4 regions of the Bacillus sp. ABA4_010 genome follow, and region 2 is predicted to be linked to each of the others. Evidence: riboswitches for the same ligand, from Rfam matches in the RefSeq annotation. Region 2 holds a riboswitch; each other region holds the start of a gene.

Region 1 (5,119 bases), on a different contig from region 2:
ATGCGGCGCGGTTCACGTCCAATAACGATATTTTCAGCGACCGTCAAGTGCGGAAAAAGCATGAAGTGCTGATGGACCATGCCAATTCCGTGATTAATCGCATCAGACGGATTCGTAAACGATACTCTTTTCCCGTTTAAAACAACTTCTCCTGCTGTCGGCTGCTCCATGCCATACAACATTCGCATTAATGTCGTTTTTCCTGCTCCGTTTTCTCCTACAATCGCATGTACTTCCCCTTCTTTAAGGGAAAACGAAATACCTTCATTGGCTGTAAACGAGCCGTACTGTTTGGTCATATTTTTCATTTCTAATCGATGCATCGTTATCCTTTCCCTCCTTTACTCTGTGGAAGCAGAAAAGGGAAACCGACTACGAATATATGCAGTCGGCCCGCTTTCTGATCGTTTTACTTTAATGGATCTGTCACTTCAATCTTTCCTGCGACAATCTCATCTTTCAATGCTTTCACTTGGTCAATCACTTCTTGTCCGACAAACGGGTTAAGAGGTGTTGCACTGTCTCTTGTGACATAAGTGACGCCTACTCCATCTTCTTTTAATCCATATGCCACGACACCAGCTTCAAGCGTCTCTTCTGTAAATGCCTTTACGGTTTCGTAGGCAGCCGTATCCGTTCCTTTTAATTGCGATAACACAATGTGAGCTGGGTCAAGCTCTGTTCGGTCTACATCTTGTCCTGCTGTATAGAACCCTTTTTCTTTTGCTGCTTCAAATACGCCAAGGTCACCTACCGCAGCCGCTCCTGCTACAAAGTCGGCACCATTTGATGCTTGCAGCAATGCCATTTCTTTCGCTTTAGCTGGGTCTGTAAAGCTTCCTACATAGTTAATAAGAAATTCCGCTTCCGGATTTGTCGCTTTTAATCCTTCTTCAAAGCCGACAGTCCATTTTTTCAACAACGGAATATCCATCGCGACCACCATACCGACTTTATTCGTTTTCGTTGATAAACCAGCTGCTGCTCCAAGTAAATAAGCAGCTTCTTGCTCACGGAAGGTGACACTGCGCACATTTGGCAAATCAACAACGGTATCAATGATGGCAAACTGACGATCTGGATTTTCCGTTGCGACTTTTTTCAACGCATCTTCCGATTCAAAAGATGAAGTAATAATTAAGTCATAGCCTTCGGCAACCGCTGCACGAAGATTATCTTCAATGGCTGCATGATCTGTTGATTCAATCGTTTTTAGTTCTACACCAAACTCTTCTGCAGCTTTTTTCGCGCCTTCATCCATCTGCTGGAAAAACGGGTTCACACCAATTTTTTCAGGCAATACAAGCGCAATCCGTTTTGTTCCGCTTTGTTCCTCTCCACCTTCGTTAGAGGAAGATGGTGATGATTGGCAGCCTGCTAATAATAGAGCGAAGACTGTAAATAACAATAGTAATTTTTTCATAATATCCTCCTTATGTAGTTCGCAATTAATTTACACATCTCAATAATTCCAATGTCATTATGACACGATTCAACTGAAAACACAAACATTTTTTTGTTTAGAATTAAAAATGTTCGTATTTTACCAACTCAAAAAGAAAACCTCATCCCATAAGGAAGAGGTTTTCTGCCGATCACTCTTCCTTATCTTCAGAACGTCAACCGTTCTTCAGGATTTGGCACCTTTCTGTTTATAAAACAGTGGTTGCCGGGCTTCGCAGGGCCAGTCCCTCCGCCTCTCTTGATAAGGATATATTTTTTAATTGTTTATAATTTTAATAAAAATGAGATATTTGTCAACCCTTTTTTTATTTTTCCGATTACAATAGTTGGATTTTCTTTTTTAAAAAACGCCCGCTACCTATCATTCATTTTGGAAGAAACTTTTTCCTGGATTGTTTCGTATTACATATTGGAAGAAAAAGGGGGAACTCGTATGAAAATGGAAGAGATTTCATCACTACGAAAGCATCAATTTATTTTGTTAAATTGCGGTATGGCCATTATGTTTTTTATCCTCATAGCAAGCGTGGAGTTAGGTTTGTCAATGCGCGGGCTTTATATAAGTTTAATTGTTTTTATGCTCGCTCAAGTCATCACCACTATCCGAATCCAGCAGCCGCTTCTTTACGTCTTTTCTCACAAAATGCGAAAGCTGATGCAATATGAGCAGAAGAAAATGGGGACACAATGGAAAGCACAACAAAAACTGATCGTCGTTCTTCAGTCTTTTTTAATCCTTATGTTCTTGTTTCAGGCATGGCTAATGGGCGATCAGCCTTTCTATTTTCCGGGAGAGCGTTCTTATTTAGCGGGAATATACTTATTTACCGTCGCCTTAGTCAATATCTCGACATTTATTCATAATCGGAAAATTGATACACAAACCGAAGAAAAATTAAATGGGTATACGAAAAAAATGATCATCTTCAGCCTCGTATTTGCCCTCCTCTGTTTTATTATAGGCTTTGTTGGAAGTTCGTTTCTTTCCATGCTATAAGTACGTTTAACATGAAGAAACCAAAATTACCATCAATCTTTGTAACACTAATCACTACCCTAAAAAATGAGGCTGGGACAAAAGATTTTCAGCTAATAATAAAGCCGAACTATTATTTAGAACTCTAATTTAGAGCTTAGTAATCGTTCGACTTTTTTGTTTTTCTATGTTGTTATTAAAAAGGCTGAGCACCTTTTCGACGTCCAAAAGGTGCCCAACCTCTTTTGATAACTTGTTTTTTCATTAATACCCCCGATACTTGAAGAAGAAAACAATTTTCATCATCAGTTAAAAAATTAGGTTTTTCAGAAACAAAATAACGTATATTAAAGCACTACAAATTACAATAAACAATCCAACCATTAAAAAACCATAACTAAAGCCTTTACCCATTGAAAATAAATCTAAGAACATATTTTTAAATGTATCAAGTACCTTATACATAATTACCCCCTAACCCCAAACTACCGCATATATTTCACCATAAAAATCCATTATCTTATGAAAACTATCCCGTTAAAGAAGAATCGCTTATCATTTATAAAAAGTACATTAGCCCAGCGATGCCTAATGAGATTGCTCCTGCAAGACCAGAGTATAATGCAATTTGGGTTCTGAAGTTTCTATGTTTGTCTGTTTCTGAATGAAAATTTGCTCTCTGCTGTTGTCCATCCGTCCAAGCCCCAATAAAAATTCCCGATATAACAATACAGACTACGCCAATGATAAGAAACAGCTGAATCATATCCATATCCTTCCACCCCCTTAATGAATCTACGTTTTTATAACCAATTTTGTTTCATTAACATAGATAAGTTCCTCACTCGAATTTATATGTCTTGTTTGAAGTAAACTGCCCACGTTAGCACAATAAAAAAGGTTGCCGTAGCAACCTTGTCTTATAAAACTCAAGTCCCCGTTAAAGAAGCCAGGTTAGCTTTTTGTTAAGGGATTTATTGAATGTAAATTCTTATGTAATTTCGTACATTCGGTAAAATAAAAAAGCCACCTTCTTTAAAGCGACCTCTCCTCTCTTCTCCAATCCAAAGAGGTTGGGTATCCGAAAGACGCCCAACCTCTTTTCGTTGACATAAGTGACCTTATTAAGAAGCAAACTTACTTTTCTCTGGCTTTCTTATTCTTTTCAAGTTTTTCACTAAAATACGACCAGTATCCAATTGCAATAAAACCAGCAATACCGGCTAAAGCTAAAATGACCTCTATGAAAAGATTCATTCTTTGCCTCCTTTTAGTCACCATAATTTAGAATTATAGGAAATCAAAAAAACAGACAATCTTATAGAATTTAAGAGTCTTTGAATACACCGTTATGTATTATTTTATAAACAATGATCGCTTACTCCTTTTAAGTTTGTAATTTTCAAAAAACTGTATGCTTGTTTGTTCAAGTAGAAAACACTATTTTTTTAGAGACGCTTTAAATACATAACTTACTTTGTCATAATTCATTTTATCTTCATAAAAACGGTGTGCATCTGTACGTTGTAGTCCTGAAGATAAGGCAACACTGTCATAATTATTCTTTTTTGCCCAGCCATGAACATATGTAAGAAGCTTTTCACCATATCCTTTTGAACGTTTATTAGCATCTGTAACTAAGTCACAAACCCAAATAAATCTACCATAATAAAGTGTTATCATTGGTTGAAAGCCAATAACTGCGACAATTACTCCTTCATCCAATAAAGCAAACATTTTGTATGATTCCTTTTCTTGTGCCTCAGTTACTAAACTAAGATAGGTATTTTCATCAAGATGGACGCGCAACTGCTTCATAACTGGAAATGCTTCAATAATTTCGTTCTTTGTTTGGAGTTCTTTAACTGTCAATGTATTCACAATAAAATCCCCTTTTTAGAATTTTTTGTAAATAAAGTTTATCATAATTCCTTGTTTAACAAAACTCTCATTAGATAACAAAGAATACTGTATATTGTATGCATAGTTTGTATAGCCTCTCTTTTAAGAATTCTCCTCCCACCTTGAGAGCCAAGAAGTTTTCTGTGGTCAATTTTATAGGCTATGTATGATTTTATACATTAAAACAAGAAGCTGGGCCATAACTAATCAAAAATAATGAAAAAAAGCCGAGAGGAGCCAAAATTAGCTTCCCTCGACTTTTTCATTTTAATTGGACAGATTTTACCCGACTCTCTAAACTGTCACTAATTTTTTCGACTCTAAATTTTCTATAAGTTCATCATATTTAGGACTGCTTAAAAAGTTTTCAACTGAAATATGAATGGCATGAGGCACTTTAGCTTTCGCTCGATCCGTTAAATCTTTATGCGTAATAACCACATCTGCATCAGCAGGCAAATTATTAATGGCCGTATTGGATACTGAGATATCCAATCCTGCTTTTTGGACTTTGTTCTTTAAGATAGAGGCTCCCATCGCACTCGAACCCATTCCTGCATCACAAGCAAAGATAATTTTCTTAACCTCTTTCTTAATCTAACTCTGCAGATCATTTTCTTCTTCACTCACAATTGGCTCTTGGTTTGTTCCTCTTTCATTAATGCAGAAACTTTACTTTCTTTTCCTTTTAAGCTCGCTGTTTTTTCAGCTGCCTTTTCTAAATTTTCTTCTTCTGTTTGTTTAGATGCTTTTAAAATGATTGAAGCAATTATGAAG
Region 2 (5,119 bases):
GTGTACCTTCTAAAGCGAAAGAGATGCGGCCGCTTTCCTCAGAAACAACTAATACGAGCGCATCTGATTGTTCAGACATGCCAATGGCCGCCCGGTGTCGAGTTCCCATTTTATTTTGGACAGCTGTTGAAGAGGCTAGCGGCAATACGTTGGCAGCGGATACGATGATATCTCCTTTTACTAATACTGCACCGTCATGCAGTGGATTTCCTGGATAAAAGATGGATTCAAGGAGAGGGCTTGTCAAAGACGCCCCAAGTGCGACTCCTTTTTGGATTAAATGGTGAACAGGTTGTTTGCGTTCAATGACCATCAAGCCCCCGTGTTTTCGTTCGGATAAATGATGAGCTGCTAACGAAAGGGCTGCATAATTTTCGGTAAAAGGAGATAAGTATTGTTGTAAGTAGTAAGAAGCAGCGACTGATTGAATGTTACTGAACTGTTTGTGTAACGATTCAAAATCGCATAAAATACAATATTCGTTTTGGTCTAGATGACGAATCAGTTTGTCGGTTTCCGATAAAATCGTTGTTAAATTGTGTTTTATCTCATTTTTAATAGAAGAATTTAAAGAAAAGTGATGTAAATCCATCTCATTTTATCTCCAATCTTTTTACCGAAGCACATAAACGGAGAAGAGTAATGTTGAAACAGTGGTCTTTCTGTTTATGTAATCGGAGGATGGAGGAAACTACCTGCTGATGGAAGCTTCCTTTATTTGTAATGTTTACGAAACGATAAGCTTTATACATAAGCGGAAGCAACAACAGCACTGATTATCATGAAAGTAGATGAAGAAAAATGATATAGGTAATGTTTGAGTGAATTAATAAGTGGATGGAGGGAGCAAGATGCATCGATCAACGAAACAGGAGAAAATGTTAGTGGTGGTTTGTTCGATTGTAGCAATTATTATGCTTTTATCACTTTTAAGACATTTTTTCGGTTAGAACATCATATGTCATAATAAGAATCGATGGAATTTGTGTCAACTTTGCGGATGAATTTGAATAGAATATTTTGAAATATCAGTTGACAATCTACCGCAATATGTTAAAATTTGAAAAAACAAACTTATCAAGAGTGGTGGAGGGAACTAGCCCTTTGAAGCCCGGCAACCTGCGTGAATTAATGCAAGGTGCTAATTCTAGCAAAATGTAAACCATTTTGGAAGATAAGGTAAAATAGATTACCTCAACAGTCTTTCGAAAATGGAAGGCCTTTTTTATTGGGTTTATGAACTAGTAACCATTAGACGAAATGAAGGAGGACTGGAATGGTACAGCAAGAAAATTTGAACGAAGTTTGGAAAAATGTTGTTCAGATGCTTGAAACGATGAAGTATGGCTCTGTCACATTAATTGTTCAGGATGGCAAAGTGGTTCAACTTGAAAAAAATGAGAAAGTAAGAATACGCTAGTAAAGCGCTGACTAGAGAAACTAGAGGCGGTTTTGGTTCTTTATTGGGCTAAAACCGTCTTTTTTTATCGGAATACAAAGTGTTAAAGATAGGAGTGAATCATTTGAGTGAAACACTAACTTTCCAAACGTGGCACAATCAGCTACCTGAATTTTCTGCAGATGATGACACGAAAGGAGCGCTATCGGTTTTGCGGTGGGCGTACGAACATTATGGAGATTCCATTGTTTATGCCTGTAGTTTCGGAATTGAAGGGATTGTGTTAATCGACTTAATTTCAAAAGTAAAGGAAGACGCCACCATTGTATTTCTCGATACGGATTTGCATTTTAAGGAAACGTACGAGGTTATTGAAGCGGTAAAAGAGAAATTTCCGAAATTAAACATTGTCATGAAAAAGCCGGAACTGACTTTACAACAGCAAGAAATGCTCCGCGGGGGTGAGTTGTGGAAGACAGATCCGAACCAGTGCTGTCGTATTCGGAAAATTATTCCGCTTGAGCAGGCATTAAGCGGAGCGGAAGCATGGATTTCTGGATTGAGAAGAGAACAATCTGCGACAAGAAGTCAGACGGAGTTTATCAACCGAGATACTCGTTTTGAAAAAATCAAAGTTTGTCCGCTTATTCATTGGACATGGAAAGAAATATGGCGATACGTGTACAAACAAGAACTGCCTTATAATCGTCTGCACGATCAGGGCTATCCGAGCATCGGATGTGAGCCTTGTACGAAGCCGGCTTATGATATGGATGATTTGCGTTCAGGAAGATGGACAGGAAATCAGAAAACAGAGTGTGGGCTCCACGGATCATAATCAAAAGGATCTCTTGTGAGAAGATTGAGTTTAAAAAGAGTTAGGGAGGAATAATGATGAGTTACAGTACACCTCATGGAGGGAAACTTATTAATTTGTTTGATTCTGCATTTAATTATGAATCTATTCAGCAGGAAGTAGAGCTTGATGCTATTGCCTTAAGTGACTTGGAGTTAATTGGAGTTGGAGCGTACAGTCCGCTTACAGGTTTCTTAGGGGAGGAAGACTATCAATCAGTTGTACAGAATATGCGCCTTGCAAACGGAGTTGTATGGAGCATTCCGATTACGCTTCCTGTAAGTGAAGAAAAAGCAGCAACCTTGCAAATTGGAGATGACATTAAGCTTGTTAAAGATGGTGTCGTGTACGGAGTTTTAAAATTGGAAGGCATTTTTACTCCGGATAAAGAAAGAGAAGCGCAGCTTGTATACCAGACAACAGACGATGCTCATCCTGGTGTTCAAAAATTATTTGAAAGACCAAACGTATATTTAGCTGGTCCTATTAAACTAGTGAAACGAACAGATAAAGGAAGGTTTGCTTCCTATCATTTAGATCCTGCTCAAACGCGTCAGCAGTTTGCCGAGCTTGGATGGAAGACTATTGTTGGCTTCCAAACCCGCAATCCGGTTCACCGTGCTCATGAATACATCCAGAAGTCTGCGCTTGAAATTGTTGACGGATTATTTTTAAATCCGCTCGTTGGAGAAACGAAATCGGATGATATCCCCGCAGATATTCGGATGGAGAGCTATGAAGTGCTATTGCAGCATTATTACCCACAAGATCGTGTATTCTTAGCGGTATTCCCAGCAGCAATGCGCTATGCAGGGCCACGAGAAGCCATTTTTCATGCGATGATTCGTAAAAACTTCGGTTGCACGCATTTTATTGTTGGGCGTGATCATGCCGGTGTTGGAAATTATTACGGCACATACGATGCACAAAAAATCTTTGACAACTTTACGAGTGAAGAGTTAGGGATTACGCTGTTGTTTTTTGAACATAGCTTTTATTGTGTGAAATGTGAAGGGATGGCTTCGACGAAAACGTGTCCGCATCCGAAGGAAGACCATGTGATTCTTTCTGGTACGAAAGTAAGAGAGTTATTGAGAAAGGGTGAACTTCCACCAAGTACATTCAGCCGCAAAGAAGTAGTGGAAGTTTTAATTAAAGGGTTACAGCAGAAAACAATCCATTCTTAAAAGGAGAGGGATAAAATGGGAGAAGCAACAAATATTACGTGGCATGATGCAGCCATTACAAAAAAGGAACGAAGAGAACAAAATGGTCATCAAAGCTTTATTCTTTGGTTTACCGGCTTATCTGGATCCGGCAAATCTACTGTTGCCAATGCAGTTGCTAAAGCATTGTTTGATCGCCAAATTCGAAACTACGTACTGGATGGCGATAACATTCGTTTCGGCCTCAATAAAAATCTTGGGTTTTCCGAGGAAGACCGCAAGGAAAACATTCGCCGCATTGGTGAGGTAGCCAAATTGTTTGTCGATAGCGGCCAAGTTGTACTGACTGCTTTCATTTCTCCTTTTCAAGAAGATCGAAATCAAGTCCGTGACATTGTCGAGGAAAAGGAATTTATTGAAGTGTATGTCAAATGTCCGCTAGATGAATGTGAACGGAGAGATCCGAAAGGGTTGTACAAAAAAGCAAGGAGCGGGGAAATTAAGCAGTTTACAGGCATTGATTCTCCTTATGAAGAACCGGTTAATCCTGAACTTGTAGTAGAAACAAGCAAAGATTCTATCGAAGTATGTGTCGCGAAAGTGTTAGAATATTTAAAAGAAAACAACCTCATATAAAGGAGTTGTAATTGGATGAGTTATGTGAAGAATTGGGCGGATAATCCGAATGTGAACGCAACAGAAAAAAAGAAGTTAGAAAAAGATGGATTGAAGATTTTTGATGATATCCCTTACTATGCGGAACATGGATTTGATTCCATTCCGAAAGAAGATTGGGATTTATTCAAATGGGCAGGCCTTTATCTCCAGCGTCCAAAAGAAGACGGATATTTTATGATGCGTGTCAACGTTCCTTCAGGTATTTTGTCTAATGAGCAAGTGGTCGCATTAGCTGAAATTGCCAGAGATTATGGAAGAGGAGTGTATGACATTACAACGCGCCAAGCGATTCAGTTCCATTGGCTTCAAATTGAAAATATTCCTGATATTTTGAACCGTTTAGAACGAGTAGGTTTATCATCCGCGGGTGCATGTGGTGACATCACGCGTACAATCGTTGGAAATCCGTTAGCCGGTCTTGATCCAGATGAACTGTTTGATACCGCTCCAATTGTGAAAGAAGTGTATGACTTTTTTCAAATGAACGAAGATTTCTCAAACTTACCGCGAAAATATAAAATGTCCATCAGCGCGAATGTTCGCAATGCGTCAAATGCAGAAATTAACTGTGTCTCCTTTACGCCAGCTGTTAAAGAGTTAGATGGTGTAAAGACAGTCGGTTTCCATGTAAAGGTTGGAGGTGGGTTATCCGCTCGTCCTTTCTTAGCTCAAACGCTTGATGTGTTCGTGAAGCCAGAGCAAGTAAAAGAAGTGGCGATTGCCATTACGACGATTTTCCGTGATTATGGGTATCGTGAGAAGCGTCATTTAGCACGCCTTAAGTTTTTAATGGCAGACTGGGGTGTAGAGAGATTTAAAGAAAAGCTATTAGAATACACAGGTCCGCTTCCAACAAAAGGAGAAGAGCCGGTGAAAGAGTGGAATGCCGGTTATTTCTATGGCGTTCACCCGCAGAAGCAAAAAGGGTTGAACTATATTGGGTTTAATGTGCCAGTAGGGCGTTTAAGTGCGGATGAAGTATTCGAATTGGCGAGAATTTCTGCTCAATACGGAAATGGA
Region 3 (5,119 bases), on a different contig from region 2:
TGACCAATAGTCGGGATAGCCCGGGTCTGGTACTAATACTGTATCTCCCGGATTTAATAAACATTGGGGAATTTCCACAAGCCCCGCTTTCCCGCCGAATAAAATCGCCACTTCCTTTTCCGGGTCGATTTTCACTCCATATTCGCGCTCATAAAAAGCGGAGACAGCTTCTTTCAAAAAAGAATGACCGCGAAACGGTGAGTATTTATGATTGCGGGGATCTTCAGCCGCTTCTTGAAGTGCCTTCACAATATGGGGAGGAGTTGGCTGATCTGGGTTTCCTTGCCCAAGATTAATCACATCGTGCCCCTCTGCCATCACTTTGGCCACTTTATTGACAAGCGAAGCAAAAAACTGCTTCGGCAAACGTTTCAGTAACTCAGACTGCTCAAAATTTTTCATTTTGTACACCTTCTCAAAAATTTCTTGAAATTCTAGTCACAAATAATATATCGTTGTAATCATCTTGTAAAGCTATTTTTGAAATTAATTGGAAGGCAGGAATGCACATATGACGTTGAAAGTCTCATGTATTCAGTTTGACATTGCTTTTGGTGACCCGAAAAAAAATTTTCAGCGTGTAGAAGAAAAAATGCTGGAAGCCCTTGAAGAACAACCTCATATTATAGTGTTGCCTGAGCTATGGTCGACAGGTTATGATTTGACCCGCCTAGAGGACATTGCGGATGAAGACGGAGCAAAAACGAAACAATTTTTCTCTTCTTTTGCCAACAAACATCAAGTGGCCATTGTTGCAGGGTCTGTCGCCAAAAAAACCGACACAGGTATTACAAACACGATGTATGTGTTTAATCAAGAAGGAGAGCTCATCTCTGAATATAGCAAACTGCACTTATTCAAATTGATGGATGAGCACGTATACTTAAAGGCTGGGGATACTCAAAATCTGTTTACGCTACATGATACATCTTGTGCAGGGTTCATCTGCTATGACATCCGTTTCCCGGAATGGATGCGCGTTCACACGAGTCAAGGTGCAGAAGTGTTATTCGTATCAGCGGAATGGCCGCTTCCTCGTATCGCCCACTGGCGTTCACTATTAATTAGCCGTGCCATCGAAAATCAATGTTATGTCGTCGCTTGCAACTGCACAGGCAGCAACCCTGACAATACATTTGGCGGCCACTCCCTCATCATCGATCCATGGGGAGAAATTGTAGCAGAAGCATCCGAAAGCGAAGAAATCATTACCGGAATCATTGATAGTGAGAAGGTAAAAAACGTGCGGGCACAAATCCCAATTTTCTCCGACCGCCGTACGGATTTTTATGTATGATGAGTTCATCTACGAAAAAAAGTGGTGTCACAAAATAAAAAAAGATTGACAGTAATAAGCTTATCCTGTTAAGATTCACATCAAGCGGTTAAAACATTCAAATTTTAACATGTATTCTAAATTTTCAATCACATATAGCATATCTCTTATCAAGAGTTGGCTGAGGGAATTGGCCCTATGAAGCCCAGCAACCGACCATACTACCATCGCAAGGTGGAGCGCCGTTTTTTTTTGGCGCTATTGAACATTACATTGTTCATGAAGGCACGGTGCTACATCCAACAGAAAGATATCTTTCTGGCAGATAAGAGGTTTGGACGCATCGTCTTCAAGCCTCTTTCGCTAAGAAAGAGGCTTTTTTACTCGAAATGCAATAGATGTACAAAGCCTCTTTCAATCAAGTTAACTATAAAACTTATTAAACCGATAAGAAAACTTATAAAATGATGGAGGTTTTGAACATGTCATTATCTACTAAAGCGGCTTACAAGGCATTAACAGAAGAAACGGCCATTGCTTTAGCCGTTAAACTACGTTTATTCCCGGAAGGTGCTGTATTGTCATCACGTGAAATTGGAGACGGAAATTTAAATCTCGTGTTTCACATTACAGACGAAAGCCAAAAAGGTGTAATTATTAAACAAGCTCTCCCTTACGCGAAAGTGGTCGGGGAAAGCTGGCCGCTGAGCTTAAACCGTGCCAAAATTGAAAGCAATGCGCTTAAACAATTTGCTCAATACGTACCTCAATACGTTCCAGAAGTTTACTATACAGATGATCACTTGGCAGTAACGGTCATGGAAGATTTGTCACATCTGCAAATTTCACGTACCGGGCTCATTGAAGGAAAATCATATCCACTTTTACCAAAGCATGTAGGTGAATTTTTAGCCAACATTTTGTTTTATACATCCGATTTCGCCCTTGACCCGGAAGCGAAAAAAGAACTTGTGAAACAATTTGTCAATCCAGACCTTTGCAAAATTACAGAAGACCTTGTCTTTACCGATCCATTTTTTGACCATGAAACAAATGACTTTGAAGAAGAACTGCGGGAAGATGTCGAAACACTTTGGAACGATTCGCTTGTCAAACTTGAAGCGGCAAAACTCAAGAAAAAGTTTTTAACGAATAGCGATGCTCTCATTCATGGAGATTTACATACCGGCAGTATTTTTGCTGATGAGTATACAACGAAAATCATTGATCCAGAGTTCGCTTTCTACGGTCCTTTAGGTTTTGACTTAGGGCAGTTCATCGCCAATTTATTATTAAATGCCATTACCCGCAGTGAAACTGAACAAGAGCAATTATTCAGTCAAGTAGAGGAAACATGGACTGTATTCAGCACAGTCTTTACGGACCTTTGGAAAAAAGACAGTCATGAAGCTTTTGCCTCAGTTCATGGATATTTAGACTATGTATTAAAAACAACATGGCGCGATGCCGTAGGCTTTGCCGGTTGTGAAATGATTCGTCGTACCATCGGCTTAGCTCATGTCGCAGACTTGGACAGCATTGAAGATTCACAAACAAGACTGCAAGCGAAACGCCGTGCCCTACGTATCGGCAAAGCATTGCTTTTAAATCAACAAAGCATTACCCCTGATATTATTCATGAAATCGTAAAAGTAACCGTTTAATATACATGAAAGGAAGGAACACAATGACAACAACTTTGCCTTTACCGCGTTCTGTCCAATGGAACGATACACATATTCGCTTATTAAATCAGCAAGCATTGCCTCTTTCGATTGAATATTTAGAGCTAAAAACAATAGAAGATGTTTGGGAAGCCATCACATCACTAAAGGTGCGCGGAGCTCCAGCTATCGGGATTACAGCCGCTTTCGGTTTAGCCTTAGCCGCTTCCCGCTATGAAGAAAAAAATATTGAGGAATTTAAAATACGACTTGGAAAAGATCGTGATTATTTGGCAAGTTCACGTCCAACTGCTGTTAACTTATTTTGGGCACTTGACCGACTGACAAAAAGCATTCACGATGTCTCATCTGTAAATGAGGCAAAAACAACGCTCGTTCACGAAGCTATCCAAATTCAAGTAGAAGACGAAAGCGTGTGTCGCAGCATTGGGGAACAAGCTTTATCATTGTTTCATAAGCACGACTCTGTCATGACCATTTGCAATGCCGGCTCTATTGCCACCGCCTACTACGGAACGGCACTCGCTCCCTTCCATTTATCTGTAGAGAAGGAAATTCCGCTGAAGGTGTATGCATGTGAAACACGTCCTGTTTTACAAGGATCACGTTTAACAGCATGGGAATTACAGCAATCTGGAGTAGATGTCACCCTCATTACAGACAATATGGCTGCACATACAATTAAGACGAAAGGAATCAATGCCATTATTGTCGGCGCTGACCGCATTGCCGCAAACGGCGACACTGCCAATAAAATTGGAACATACGGACTGGCACTTCTTGCAAAATCTTTTAACATTCCGTTTTATGTCGCAGCACCTCTTTCGACATTTGATCCGACGATTGACAGCGGAGCAGCTATTCCAATTGAAGAACGTGCTTCAGAAGAAATCACTCATTTACATGGACAGCGTATTGCTCCTGAAGGCATCGCTGTCTATAATCCAGCATTCGATGTCACGCCAAACGAACTCATAACGGCAATCATTACGGAAAAAGGGGTTTTAAAAGGACCGTACGTAGAAGAAATTCAAAAATTATTTCCGCAATAACAATGTAACGAATGCACAAACATTCTCGGTCATTCATTTCATAGTATAGAAGAAAACAAAGGTCGATAGACGTTTGCTTTCTTCTATACATGCTCGTCTAAAATTTGTCATGAAAATGTAATGAAAAAAGAGCAGTCCTACCACATACAATATAACAGCCTTATCTTCTCCATCTTTTTGTTTTCTGAATTGAGCGCGGGATTGACAGCTAAGAATGAATGGGAGATGGATCTTCCTCTTTACGTTTAAAGAAAGCATGGTTACTTTCTTATCTACGCATGAAGGAGGCTCTCTTTATGACAAAAGATAGCACGAAAGAACAACCTGTTTCGAGTAAAAGTCCGTACAGCGATGAACGCGAAACAAACATGTCTCATGATGGATCGTATTCAGATAACGAGATGGTCACATCGGTCGATTTTGTCTTTATCGAAGGAGAAGGCTGGAAACTAGAAAGTGAGTTATAGCACTTTCTAGTTTCCAGCCTTCTTGTTGATCATTGCCTGACGATAAGCTTGCCATTTTCCGCTTTCATGCCTTCAAGCTGCAATAATTGTTCTTTTAATCCAATTTGGTTGCCCGCATAACCTGTTAATGTTCCATTTTTCCCGATGACTCGATGACAAGGAACAATGACCGGAAGGGGATTCACTCGATTGGCTTGCCCTACTGCCCTAACCGCTTTTGGATTGCCAATGATCTTAGCTACATCGCCGTACGACCATACTTCTCCATAAGGGATGGTCGATAATGTTCGCCATACTTGTTGCTGAAACATTGTTCCTTCCACATCAAATGGCACATCAAAGATCGTTCGGTTTCCTTCAAAATAGGCTAGCAATTGTTGCTCCGCTTGAAAAGCCCATGAATCAGGTCCTCCCTCTTCGACAGGGCGAATTGTTTGAAATTCCGTAAACTCCTCTTCTGATGTCAGTACATTCGAAAGTCCTTTTTCCGTTGAAATCAAATACAGTTTTCCAAAAACAGGAACGCTTACTTTTCGATAATAATAAGTACTCATAAACCATCCTTTCCCCCATCACCCTACAGGTAAGTGGATTAAAAATGTGGTGCCTTCCCCAAGTTGGCTATGCACTTCAATGTAA
Region 4 (5,119 bases), on a different contig from region 2:
TATCTATGGCCACGAAGCATTATGAGGAGACGATTGCTTATATCGATAAGACACGAGAAGCGATCCAGTTTTTAAAAGAAACAAAGTAACCGGCTATTCCGCATTAATGGAGAGTAAGATTTTTATTTTTAAGCGTGGAGAAGTGTAAGTGGGGATGAGGGGAAATCCGGATTGATAGAAGTGGTAAATTCTGAGCTGGGTTTTCTTCTAGAAGTGTTAAAAATGGTTTCATTCAGGTTTTATTTCCAAACTTTAGATAAAAAAAGAGGGGGAAACCGTAATGTCTGGGGAAAATCATGTTTTAGCGAAAAAACTATTAGAACAGCTTGGCGGGGCAGAAAACATTGCAGCGTATACGCATTGTATGACCCGTCTTCGCGTCACACCGAAAGATGGCAGCATTGTCAATAAGCAAGCCATTAAGAAGATGGATGGCGTTTTAGGATTGGTGGAAGAAGAAACGTTACAAATTATTTTAGGACCGGGAAAAGTGAATAAAGTGTCAGAAGCGTTTGGTCAATTATTACAAGATTCAGAGGATGTTAATTTAGAAGAGCTTGCGGCAAAGAAAAAATCAGAGTTAAAAACAAAGAATGCGACGCCATTTAAGTTGTTTTTGCGCCAAATTGCCAGTATCTTTATCCCGCTTATTCCTGCGCTTGTTGCGTCAGGGTTGATTACGGGAATTACAAAGGCGGTTGTTCAAGCTGGATGGCTGCCGGCAGAATCACAACTTGCGACGATCTTAACGGTAATTGGCGGCGGGTTGTTTGCTTATTTAGGTATTTTAGTTGGAATCAATGCGGCGAAGGAGTTTGGCGGTTCACCAGCTTTAGGCGGATTAGCCGGCATTTTAATTATGAACCCGGCCGTTGCGGGGATTAGTCTTTTCGGTGAAGAATTATTGCCAGGGCGAGGCGGTTTGATTGGGGTTTTATTGGCGGCGATTTTTATCGCGGTAGTCGAACAGCGCGTTCGCCGGTTTGTCCCCCAGTCACTAGATATTATTGTGACGCCAACGGTTGCTTTACTTATTACAGGGGTTGTGACATATCTCGTCTTTATGCCGCTTGGTGGATGGATTTCAGATGGCATTACAACAGGGTTGCTTGCTGTTTTAGATGTAGGAGGGGTGGTTGCTGGCTTTGTACTGGGGGCAACGTTCTTGCCGCTTGTTGTTACTGGGCTGCATCAAGGGTTGACGCCGGTTCATCTTGAACTCATTAACTCCATTGGTGATGATCCGCTTCTGCCAATTTTGGCAATGGGAGGTGCCGGTCAGGTTGGTGCCGCGTTTGCCATTTATATGAAAACGAAGAAAGCACGTTTAAAACGAGCGATTGGTGGTGCGCTTCCGTCAGGGATGCTAGGGATTGGGGAGCCGTTAATCTTTGGTGTCACGCTGCCACTTGGACGTCCATTTTTAACCGCTTGCCTTGGAGCGGGAATCGGTGGTGCGTTTCAGGCTTACTTTAAAATCGCCACGATTGCGGTCGGTGTTTCCGGATTACCGTTAACCTTTCTTGTCCATACCCAGCAAATTGTCTTATATTTGATTGGTTTATTGATTGCGTATGCAGCGGGCTTTGTCTTTACTTATTTGTTCGGATTTAAAGACGAGATGGCGAGTGAGTTTGAATGATTGGTATCTCTTTTTACTTGAATGATCCGTTAGCGGAACAACGAATAGTGGAAGCGAGTCAAAAAGGAGTGAAGCGAGCTTTTACCTCGCTTCACATTCCTGAAGAAACAGGAGAACTGGCAAGTCGTGCCCAACAATTGCTTGAAACAGCGAAACATTATGGAGTGGACGTGTATGCGGATGTTTCACTGAAGACACCTGGACATTTAGGAATTCAAAGGTTGGAAGAGCTAACGTCCCTCGGTGTTGTCGGAATTCGTTTGGACGATGGCTTTGATGCTGAGACGATTATGAGCTTATCCAAACGATTTCACCTTGCCCTGAATGCAAGTATTTTGTTTGAAGACGAATTGAAAAGATTGCTTGCTAGCGGTATGGACGCTGAAAAGTTAATCGCTTGGCACAATTTTTACCCGCGCTGTGAAACGGGCTTGGATGATGACTTTTTTCGTCAACAAACGGCGTTATTCCAACGGTTTCATATTCCGGTTTGTGCATATATTCCGGGACGAGGAGAGAAAAGAGGTCCCGTTTTTGCTGGTCTTCCAACTTTGGAACGTCATCGGTATATGGACCCGTTTGCAGCGGCCGTTGAGCTGTATCGTTCCGGGATCACAGATGTGTATGTCGGTGATTCGGACCCGGGTGAGGGGTTGTTGGAACAATTGGTGAAATATGATGCAGATAGCATTCTTCCTATTCGGATTCAGTCTTCGATTTTGCCAGAAGGAGAATACCGTCTTCGTCCCGATTCCGCTAGAGATGTTATCCGTTTGATGGATACGAGAAGGGCAGAATGTGTGGAACCGACTAACACGGTGAAACGTCTGCAAGGAATGATTACGATGGATAATGACCGTTACGGACGTTACCGCGGTGAAGTGCAAATTATCTTACGGGATCTTCCAGCGGATGAACGAGTGAATGTCATCGGCCACGTTATACTAGAAGATGTCCCCCTTCTTTCCGCTGTTCATCCTGGTCAAAGGCTGGAATTGAAGAAGGTGAAGCCATAGGTTTCGGTGTCACGTTTCATTTCCTTCACCAAATGCAAAAGGAATTTTTCGGTCGTGAGCGAATGAAGAACAATGTAAGGAAGGGAGATGGGATGATGGAAGTGAGAACGGCGGATTTATGTGATGATTTCGCGGATGAATTGAACGTTTGTACGGTCGAGTTTCGGTCGTACGGCGGGAAAAGAAGGTTTTTTGGTCCAATTTCAACGGTGAACGTACACGAAGATAATGTATTGGTAAAAGAAGCTCTTGAAACGATTCCGGCAGGCCACGTATTAGTAGTGAATGGGGGAGGTTCTAGAAACTGTGCATTAATGGGCGACCGATTAGGGGAGATTGCACGAACGCGCGGGTTAGCGGGTGTTATTATTAATGGCTGTGTCAGAGATAGTGCAGAATTAGCGCAGCTAAATGTCGGGATTTTCGCCATTGGTACGCATCCGTTAAAAAGTAAAAAAGAAGGAAAAGGAGAAAGAGAGACGACCCTTCATTTCGGCGGAATCGATTGGGTTCCGGGAAGCTATGTGTATGCAGATGAAGATGGTGTTATGACAGCAGCAAGAAATCTCCTCACATGAATTCACGTAAATGATTAAAAATTCATTTGACAATATTCTCAATATTAACTAATATCATAATATGCTAAAAAATAAATATCTTATCAAGAGAGACTGAGGGACAGGCCCGATGACGTCCAGCAACCATCATTTCGATGAAAGGTGCTAATTCCTGCAGAGTGTTTCATTCTGAGAGATAAGGTTTCGATACAAAGCCTCTTTCTGATTGAAAGAGGTTTTTTTGTTTACATTAAGAGATTAAACGAATGATATTCTGAATTAACCCAATATTCAAATTAAATAGTTGCGTTCCTTTTTCGAATGTGTATCATTATTTATTCATTTTATAAATTTGGTAAGTCATTACTTATATGGTCATCATTTTCATTTATGAAAAGAAGGAGTCGAAGACATGAAAAAAAGATCTCGTTTATTAGTACCAGTAGTGGCATTAGTAGGGTTTGCCGGAGTATTGAGCGGTTGTTCGACGAAAGAAGCAGCAAATGAAGCGACGAATGAACTAGAGGAAAAAGTGATTTTAGTTGGAACCCAAAATGATTATCCGCCTTTCGCCTTCACGGATGAGAACAATGAACTAACAGGCTATGATATCGAAGTAGTGAAGGAAATTGATAAAAAGCTAGATGGTTATACATTTGAGTTTGTGGCCACGCCTTGGGATAGTATGTTCCTAGCCTTAGAGTCAAATAAAATTCAGGCCATTGCAGACCAAGTAGCGAAAACGCCAGAACGTGAAGAAAAGTACTTATTTACAGATGAATCTTATTTTGCAGCAGAAACGGTCATTGTCGTGAAGGCTGGTCGAAAGGATATTACGACCATAGAAGATTTAGAAGGGAAGAAGGTTGGGGCGTTAGCGGGTGATTCGTACACGCTATTACTGGAAGAACATAATAAAAAAGCAGATAACGATATTATTTTAAAATATAGCGAAAGTGGAAACCCTTCGGAAATTTTACAAGATGTCCAGAATGGTCGTGTGGATGCCTATGTGAATGATCCGATTATGATTCATTCGGTCATGGAAAAGTTTGATTTAGACTTAGAAGTGGTCGGACAGCCGTTAGTGAACGATAATATGGGGATTGTCTTGAAAGATGAAGAGCAAGGTGAGGAGTTGAAGGCATTAATAGATCCAATTCTAAAAGAGCTGAAAGAAGATGGGACATTAGCTAAGCTTTCAACAAAATGGACAGGCGGAGAATACATCCCTGAATAATATAAATCGACCTAGAAAATTCAAGTGGTCTGAATAACCATTGTAAATGTTCTTGAATCAAATGAAGCTGTGTCGAGTGATGAAATGGAATATATATAAGAGAAGGGAATAGAGAATGGACAATTTACTGGATATTCAGTTTTTAATCGAAAGTTTTCCTGCGATTGCAGCACGGTTACCGGTTACCGTTGGCATCGCGGTAGGTTCTATGATTTTGAGTTTATTTATTGGACTAACAACAGCCCTTATTAAAATTTATCAAGTTCCGGTCTTGAAGACGATTTCTTCTTGCTATGTGTCGTTTATAAGGGGAACACCTTTATTGGTTCAAATTTATCTTGTGTTTTATGGCATCCCAAAAGTGATTTATTATGTTCAAACGGAATATGATCAGCTTCAAAATGTCGATGTGAACATTATTCCTCCTGAAATTTATGCCTTATTAGCTTTTTCGATTAATTTAGGCGCCTATTTATCGGAAACGATCCGGTCAGCCATTGAGTCGGTCGATCGCGGGCAGTTTGAAGCAGCAAAAGCAATCGGGATGAGCCCAGCACAAATGATGGTGAAAATTATCTTCCCGCAAGCTTTAGCAGTAGCGATTCCGAATCTCGGAAATATGTTTATTAGTACAATTAAGGACACGTCTCTTGTATTTATTATT

The links. Region 2 has a riboswitch for S-adenosylmethionine ahead of ACXAEO_RS21920 (YezD family protein). Riboswitches for the same ligand answer to the same signal wherever they lie in the genome.
Region 1: another riboswitch for S-adenosylmethionine. It lies ahead of ACXAEO_RS16680 (BMP family ABC transporter substrate-binding protein); the one in region 2 lies ahead of ACXAEO_RS21920 (YezD family protein).
Region 3: another riboswitch for S-adenosylmethionine. It lies ahead of mtnK (S-methyl-5-thioribose kinase); the one in region 2 lies ahead of ACXAEO_RS21920 (YezD family protein).
Region 4: another riboswitch for S-adenosylmethionine. It lies ahead of ACXAEO_RS16115 (transporter substrate-binding domain-containing protein); the one in region 2 lies ahead of ACXAEO_RS21920 (YezD family protein).

The regions. Positions count from the first base shown of each region.
Region 1 is NZ_JBSWUN010000003.1:3,134,950-3,140,068, forward strand. It holds gene ACXAEO_RS16675 (ABC transporter ATP-binding protein) at 1-323, opposite strand, end outside; gene ACXAEO_RS16680 (BMP family ABC transporter substrate-binding protein) at 410-1,423, opposite strand; SAM riboswitch class I at 1,603-1,712, opposite strand; gene ACXAEO_RS16685 (hypothetical protein) at 1,898-2,461, shown strand; gene ACXAEO_RS16690 (DUF5316 family protein) at 3,000-3,212, opposite strand; gene ACXAEO_RS16695 (GNAT family N-acetyltransferase) at 3,881-4,321, opposite strand; partial or broken gene ACXAEO_RS16700 (PTS sugar transporter subunit IIBC family protein) at 4,637-5,119, opposite strand, start outside.
Region 2 is NZ_JBSWUN010000004.1:473,210-478,328, forward strand. It holds gene cdaS (sporulation-specific diadenylate cyclase CdaS) at 1-592, opposite strand, end outside; SAM riboswitch class I at 1,072-1,181, shown strand; gene ACXAEO_RS21920 (YezD family protein) at 1,277-1,420, shown strand; gene ACXAEO_RS21925 (phosphoadenylyl-sulfate reductase) at 1,524-2,237, shown strand; gene sat (sulfate adenylyltransferase) at 2,294-3,442, shown strand; gene cysC (adenylyl-sulfate kinase) at 3,458-4,057, shown strand; gene ACXAEO_RS21940 (nitrite/sulfite reductase) at 4,073-5,119, shown strand, end outside.
Region 3 is NZ_JBSWUN010000003.1:2,883,313-2,888,431, forward strand. It holds gene ACXAEO_RS15510 (aminotransferase class I/II-fold pyridoxal phosphate-dependent enzyme) at 1-402, opposite strand, end outside; gene ACXAEO_RS15515 (carbon-nitrogen family hydrolase) at 512-1,297, shown strand; SAM riboswitch class I at 1,441-1,608, shown strand; gene mtnK (S-methyl-5-thioribose kinase) at 1,759-2,940, shown strand; gene mtnA (S-methyl-5-thioribose-1-phosphate isomerase) at 2,964-4,013, shown strand; gene ACXAEO_RS15530 (hypothetical protein) at 4,310-4,480, shown strand; gene ACXAEO_RS15535 (methylated-DNA--[protein]-cysteine S-methyltransferase) at 4,510-5,034, opposite strand; gene ACXAEO_RS15540 (PAS domain S-box protein) at 5,053-5,119, opposite strand, start outside.
Region 4 is NZ_JBSWUN010000003.1:3,012,349-3,017,467, reverse strand. It holds gene ACXAEO_RS16135 (MurR/RpiR family transcriptional regulator) at 1-89, shown strand, start outside; gene ACXAEO_RS16130 (PTS transporter subunit EIIC) at 281-1,642, shown strand; gene ACXAEO_RS16125 (MupG family TIM beta-alpha barrel fold protein) at 1,639-2,658, shown strand; gene rraA (ribonuclease E activity regulator RraA) at 2,754-3,236, shown strand; SAM riboswitch class I at 3,314-3,418, shown strand; gene ACXAEO_RS16115 (transporter substrate-binding domain-containing protein) at 3,628-4,455, shown strand; gene ACXAEO_RS16110 (amino acid ABC transporter permease) at 4,571-5,119, shown strand, end outside.